Regions from separate parts of the Shewanella sp. DC2-4 genome, predicted to be linked through region 3. Evidence: predicted binding sites of a transcription regulator. Region 3 holds the regulator's gene; each other region holds the start of a gene.
The links. Region 3 encodes sigma-54, which starts transcription at its own class of promoters, with help from an activator protein. Its sites were predicted from a motif close to GTTGGCACGNNNNTNGNNT; they were not measured.
Positions count from the first base shown of each region.

Region 1 (2,276 bases), 720 kb from region 3:
GGATTCAGGCATAGCCAAGATAACTGTTTTTTCTAGGAGAGCTGATATGTTAGGTGTTCACACTAATTACGCGTCAATTGTTGCACAAGGTGCTGTTAATAAAAGTAATAATCTATTAACTAATGCTATGGAGCGTCTGTCGACGGGTTTACGTATCAATAGCGCATCTGATGATGCAGCGGGTTTGCAAATTGCTAACCGCATGAGCGCTAACGTAAAGGGCATGGAAACGGCTTCACGCAATATTTCTGATGCGACCTCTATGCTGCAAACCGCAGATGGTGCGTTAGAAGAATTAACGACTATTGCTAACCGCCAGAAAGAATTGGCGACTCAAGCATCAAACGGCGTTAACTCTACAGCAGATTTAAAAGCGTTGGATGATGAATTTAAGCAATTAAATGCAGAAATTACCCGGATTGTAGAAAATACAACCTATGCGGGTAATAACTTATTTAAAGATGCTACTGATGGTGTACTCGTCAAAGGTGTGACCTTTCAGATTGGCTCGGATGGAGCAGAGCAAATGTCAGTTACCTTAGGTGCTATTGATAAGACAGTTACTGGTGATTTGTTGACTTCTGCAGCCGCCAATACGGCTATCGGGGCTGTTGATACCTTCTTGGCTAAAGTGGGGACAGAACGTTCAACCTTAGGTGCCAACATTAACCGTCTTGGCCATACTGCGGCTAACCTTGCCAGCGTAACTGAAAATACTAAAGCCGCTGCCGGCCGTATTATGGATGCCGATTTCGCGGTTGAATCTGCCAATATGACACGTAATCAATTATTAGTTCAGGCGGGTACAACGGTACTGTCTTCAGCTAACCAGAACACGGGTTTAGTCATGGGTCTATTGCGTTAATGCTATTGGGCAAGTGATGTCATTGGTCACGGCTAAAATGCCAGTTAGTTGCGCTGACTGGCATTTTTATTTTAGCCACGGTTTATGTATTGGTCGGTAGTCGCTAAACCCGAGATTGAAACCTATAAGGTTCATGTTTTAGTGGGTAATTTTCGATAACACAAAGTGGAAGATGGTTTTCCTGTTTAAGTGTTCATGCGGAAGTATTTAGCTGTGTTTGGGCCAGTTAATTATTTAATTTTCTTTAAAAACAGTAACTTGTTTTTGGCATGCGTTTTGCTCTAGAACGAGTGGAGGTAGTCATGATTTCAGGTATGAATGCAGCACAATTTGCTCAGCAACTGATTGGCGCAGACCGCGCAGGTAAAGATACGCTTTACAAAGGCAAGCTAACTGCCAGCAAAACACAGTTAGATGCCTATACATTGCTCGAAAATAATATGAAGAAGATGGCCACTAAGCTGAGTGAAATGGGTGGCGATGCAGCTAAAGGCAAAATTGCTACGGTTACGGGCGAGAATGCGACCGCGACAGTTAAATCTGATGCTCCAAAGGGCAACTATGATTTGAGCGTGCATAAACTTGCGCAAGCGCATCAACTGACTAAAGCCTATTCCTCTGAAAGTGAATTGTTGCCAACGTCGGGCATTATCAGTATTCAAGTCGGTAGTGATCCGACTAAGCGCATGGAAATTGATTTGGCAACGGTTAATGGCGGTGCGGCTATTTCTGTGTCTCAGTTACGCGATGTGATCAATAAACAAGTGGGTAATCCTGGTGTACAAGCGTCATTAGTGCGCACAGGTAACCAAATCGAATTTATGCTGTCTTCAAAGGAATCGGGTGTCGCGAATCAAGTGAAGGTTGAGTTTAACGGTGCCGATTGGGGCATGACAGAACGTCGTGCAGCACAAGATGCGGAACTTACATTAAACGGTATCAGTATTACCAGCAGTAGTAACTATCTAGAAAATGTTGTTGATGGTGTCAGCCTCGAATTAGTCAAGGTGCATGCGGCTGGTGAAAGCAGCATGATTAAAGTCACTGACGATTTTGAAGCGAATAAGAAAGCGGTTAAGGATTTTGTCGATTCATTTAATTCTTTAATGACGCAAATTAATCAATTAACTCGTTCTATGGGCGTTAAAACCTCTGACTCTGGCTCTTCCGATAAAGATAAGGAAGACAAAAGCACTGCAGTGAGTGAAGCGCAAATTGGTGTGTTGAAGGGGGATACCTCTATTCGCCTTCTCCAGTCTAAATTACGTGATTCTGTATTTGCAACGGCTGCTAATGGCATGCGTTTGTCTGATATCGGAATTGAGATTGGACGAGACGGAAAACTAAAAATTGATGATGCTAAGCTGACCGATAGCTTTAAAAGTGATCCAGAAAAAGTACAAGCCATGTT
Region 1 is NZ_JABRVR010000002.1:4,382,251-4,384,526, reverse strand. It holds gene HQQ92_RS19870 (flagellin) at 47-865, shown strand; gene fliD (flagellar filament capping protein FliD) at 1,168-2,276, shown strand, end outside.
Region 1: fliD (flagellar filament capping protein FliD) is a predicted target of sigma-54. The motif match lies at 1,129-1,147, and genes of this name have one in related genera.

Region 2 (2,276 bases), 2.6 Mb from region 3:
GATCTACCGCTGAAATCACTTTAGAGTTCATCTCGTAAATGCGCTGACTTTCGATAAGGTTCACCAGTTCCTCGGTCACGTTAACGTTAGAGGTTTCTAAGGCGCCTTGACGAATCGCTCCCATGCCATCTAACGAAGCGGTACCTTGAATGGGCGTGCCGCTCGCACCAGTTTCCGTATATAAGTTTTGTCCCATAGGATCTAGACCCGATGGATTAATAAAATCCGTCATAGTCAACTGACCCACGACTTGGTTCTCAGCGGTACCCGGCGTTTTTACTGAAACTTCACCCTCTGCTGAAACGGTAATACTGGTCGCATTATCAGGAATAGTGATCGCGGGTTGTAGCAAATAGCCAGAACCTGGCGTCACAATCTGACCCGTATCGTCTAAGGTAAACTGACCATTTCGAGTATAAGCAGTGGTTCCATCAGGGAGCTGGATTTCAAAAAATCCAGGACCTTCAATCATGAGATCCAGTGAGTTATCCGTCGTCAGCATATTACCCTGAGTAAACATTTTTTGAGTGGCGACGACTTTCGTACCCGCACCTATGTTTAATCCGTTGGGTAGCTTAGTGTTAGATGCACTAACACCACCTGCTTGGTTAACTGTTTGATAGAGTAAATCTTCAAATACTGCGCGGCTTTTTTTGTAGCCCACAGTGCTAGCGTTCGCTACGTTGTTTGAAATCACTGAAATATCAGTTTGCTGTGCGTCTAAGCCAGTTTTACTAATCCATAACGCCGGATGCATAATCTATCTCCTAACTAATACGCATTAATGAAGATGAAGCGCGATCATTCTCTTCCGCGGTTTTCATCATCTTGACTTGCAATTCAAACTGGCGCTGAAGATCAATCAAAGACACCATTTCATCAACAGGGTTAACGTTACTGCCCTCTACGGCACCACTTTCAACTGCGACGAAAGGGTCAGCTGGTGCTGGTTCGCCTGACATTTGTCGAAATAATCCATCTTCACCACGCATCATCTGCGTATTGCCGGGATTAACTAACTTCAATCTAGCCACTTCTTCTATCACTTCAGCAGTCGCCCCCTGAGGGCGAACAGACACTATGCCATCCTGTGAAATTGACACTTTATCAATAGGTAATGGCAGCACTATCGGGCCAGCGTCCCCCATCACGGGATTGCCTCTGTCGTTATACAACATGCCCGTCGCATCGAAACTGAGACTACCTGAACGGGTATAAGCTTCACTGCCATCTTTCGCCTGAACGGCAAACCAGCCATCGCCTTTAATGGCAACATCGAGATCCCGTCCAGTGGTTTTTATCGGACCAGAGCGAAAATTAGCTGACGGAGATTCTGTCATCGCAAACACCCTTGAAGGCAACCCTTCACCGAAGGCTTGCATCGATCTGGCCTGCGCCATATCTGATTTAAAACCATCGGTATTAGCATTGGCTAAGTTGTTCGCACGGAGTGCCAGCTCATTCATATTTTGCTTAGCGCCACTCATGGCGACATAAAGGAATTTGTCCACAGACTGCTCCGTCAAATTTTCTACATGACAATATCCAAGCAAGCATCATGCCAACAAAAAATAACGTTTAATTTACTGATAGAATTGAAAAATATGAAAATGAAGTGATTTGACGGCAGGATAAAGGCTAAGTGTTGCCACTGGCGGCAACACTTAGTTAAATAAAGTAATGATTAGCGGATTTGTAATACGGTTTGTTGCAGCGTGTTATTCACTTCAAGCGTACGAGAGTTCGCTTGGAAGTTACGCTGCGCCGAAATTAAATCGACCAGTTCAGTCGTTAAATCGATGTTCGATTGCTCTAACGCCGATGAACTGATGCTACCAAAAGTTCCACTATTTGCCTCACCCGCTAACGCTGGACCTGAAGCTAAACTGGCTTTCCACGACGTATTACCCACTTGCGTTAAACCTTGTTCGTTAGCAAAACGAACTAAAGCAACCCGTGCTAAAGGCACGGTTGAACCATTAGAATAACTCGCGGTCACTAAACCATCTTCGCCGATTTCAACGTTAGTTAAGCGACCTACAGTCGTACCATCTTGCGTCAACTCAGTTGCACCAAAAGGAGCAGCATATTGCGTTGGGGCATTAAACTTCACAGTCAACTCTTGAGTACCATCGGCACCAGGCCCTAAAACACCCGCACCACTGACGCCCAAAGCCTCAGTCTTGACTATAGCAGGATCACTACCAGTGTAGACACCAACAGAATTGAACTTGAGTACAGAGCCTTTCCAACCACCAGCAGTTTGAGCCGTGCCC
Region 2 is NZ_JABRVR010000002.1:1,092,474-1,094,749, reverse strand. It holds gene flgG (flagellar basal-body rod protein FlgG) at 1-757, opposite strand, end outside; gene flgF (flagellar basal-body rod protein FlgF) at 768-1,511, opposite strand; gene flgE (flagellar hook protein FlgE) at 1,685-2,276, opposite strand, start outside.
Region 2: flgF (flagellar basal-body rod protein FlgF) is a predicted target of sigma-54. The motif match lies at 1,548-1,566, and genes of this name have one in related genera.

Region 3 (2,276 bases):
AACTCAAAAGTCGCGGCCTTGGCGTACTGATCACAGACCATAATGTCCGCGAGACATTAGATGTATGTGAACATGCTTATATTGTGAGTCACGGAAACCTGATTGCCGAAGGAACTCCAGCAGAGATCTTAGACAATCAGCAAGTTAGGGCTGTGTACTTAGGTGAACAATTCAGGCTATAGTTAATCGAGCGAAGCCAATGGAGGCAATTTATACCGCCATTGGGCTTCACTCAAGATAATAATAAGCGACCTCATCCAACAATAATAACGTAGGGATCAGCGGTAACATGAAAGCGTCACTCCAGCTCAAACTGGGTCAACAGTTAACCATGACGCCACAACTACAACAGGCTATACGTCTGTTGCAACTGTCGTCATTAGAACTGCAGCAAGAGATCCAGCAAGCATTAGATTCTAATCCCCTTCTCGAGCTGGAAGAGGATCAATTCGACGCCACTAAAACCCCTGTAAACCAAACGCTATCCGATACGGATTTCAGTGAATCTAGCACTCTGCCACCAGAAAAAGACAGCTCCACCATAGATACGGCAGAGTCGCTAACCAAAGAATCCATGCCCGATGAGCTCCCCATGGACACCACATGGGATGAAGTGTTTACCGCCTCCCCAAACTCAGGCCCCGGCGGCAGTCGTGAAGACGATATGCCCTTCCAAGGCGAGACCAGTGAAGGTTTGTACGAACACTTAGAATGGCAAAAAAACCTCACGCCGTTTTCTGAAACCGATTTAGCCATTGCCACCGCCATTATTGATGCCATCGACGATCAGGGCTATCTCACCCAAAGCACTGAAGAAATTCTCGAAGCCATGGGCAATCCTGAAGTTGAGCTTGACGAAGTCGAAGCCGTACTCAAGCGTATTCAGCATTTTGATCCCATAGGCGTTGCCGCCCGCGATTTAAGTGAATGCCTGCTGATCCAACTGTCGCATTTCGCCGCTGATACTCCCAACCTAGAAAACGCCCGTATGCTGATCAAAGATCATTTAGATCTGATCGCCGCCCGTGATTTTAGGTTATTGATGCGTAAGACTAAATTAAAAGAAGATGAATTAAGGGATGGTATAGCACTTATCCAAACCCTCAATCCTCGCCCAGGTTTGTTGATCACGCCCAATAATGACGAATACGTTATCCCAGATGTGTCTGTGTCGAAGAAAAATGGCCGCTGGGTCGTTGAGCTTAATCCTGACTGCATGCCAAAAATCAATGTAAATCAACATTATGCTTCTATGGCACGCAGTACCAAAAACCAAGCCGATAGCCAATTTATTCGCGGCCATCTGCAAGAGGCTAAATGGTTTATTAAGAGCTTAGAAAGCCGTAACGATACTTTGCTTAAAGTTGCTAATTGCATAGTGCAATATCAGCAAGGTTTCTTTGAGTATGGTGAAGAAGCCATGAAGCCTATGGTGCTTAACGATATTGCCGAAGCGGTAGAAATGCATGAGTCCACCATCTCACGGGTCACAACTCAAAAATACATGCATACCCCTAAGGGACTTTTTGAACTAAAATACTTCTTCTCTAGCCACGTCGGTACTGACGATGGTGGTGAGTGCTCATCCACAGCAATCAGAGCCTTTATAAAGAAACTGGTGGCAGCGGAAAACCAGAAAAAACCATTAAGCGATAGTAAGATGGCACAACTTCTGGCAGAACAAGGGATCAACGTAGCCCGCAGAACCATTGCGAAGTACCGAGAGGCTATGCTTATTCCACCTTCTAATCAGCGTAAAAGTTTATAACCTACAGTGGATATCGGAGGACGTTTCTATGCAAATAAACCTAAGTGGACACCATGTCGAAATTACCGAATCGTTACGTGCATATGTAGAAGAAAAGTTTTCAAAACTTGAACGCCATTTCGAACAGATCAATAATGTGCACGTTGTGCTCAATGTTGAGAAAATGCAACAGATTGCCGAAGCGAGAATAAACCTCATAGGTGGTGAAGTTTTTGCTACTTCAGAGCATGCTGACATGTATGCCGCTATAGACGCCCTGATTGACAAGCTTGACCGTCAGGTTATTAAACACAAAGAGAAGTTAACAAAACACTAATAATGGAACTTTGTACCATACTGCGGCCGGAGTGCACTACCTGCGCCACTCCGGGCAGCAAGAAAAAGGTACTGGAACTCATCAGCGACTTAGTCGCTGCCCAGTACCCGACCCTCTCATCTCAAGAGATATTCGAAAGCCTAGTGGCGCGCGAAAAGATGGGGAGCACAGGTATAGGTAACGGCATCGCCA
Region 3 is NZ_JABRVR010000002.1:3,666,140-3,668,415, forward strand. It holds gene lptB (LPS export ABC transporter ATP-binding protein) at 1-182, shown strand, start outside; gene HQQ92_RS16730 (RNA polymerase factor sigma-54) at 290-1,768, shown strand; gene hpf (ribosome hibernation promoting factor) at 1,797-2,084, shown strand; gene ptsN (PTS IIA-like nitrogen regulatory protein PtsN) at 2,087-2,276, shown strand, end outside.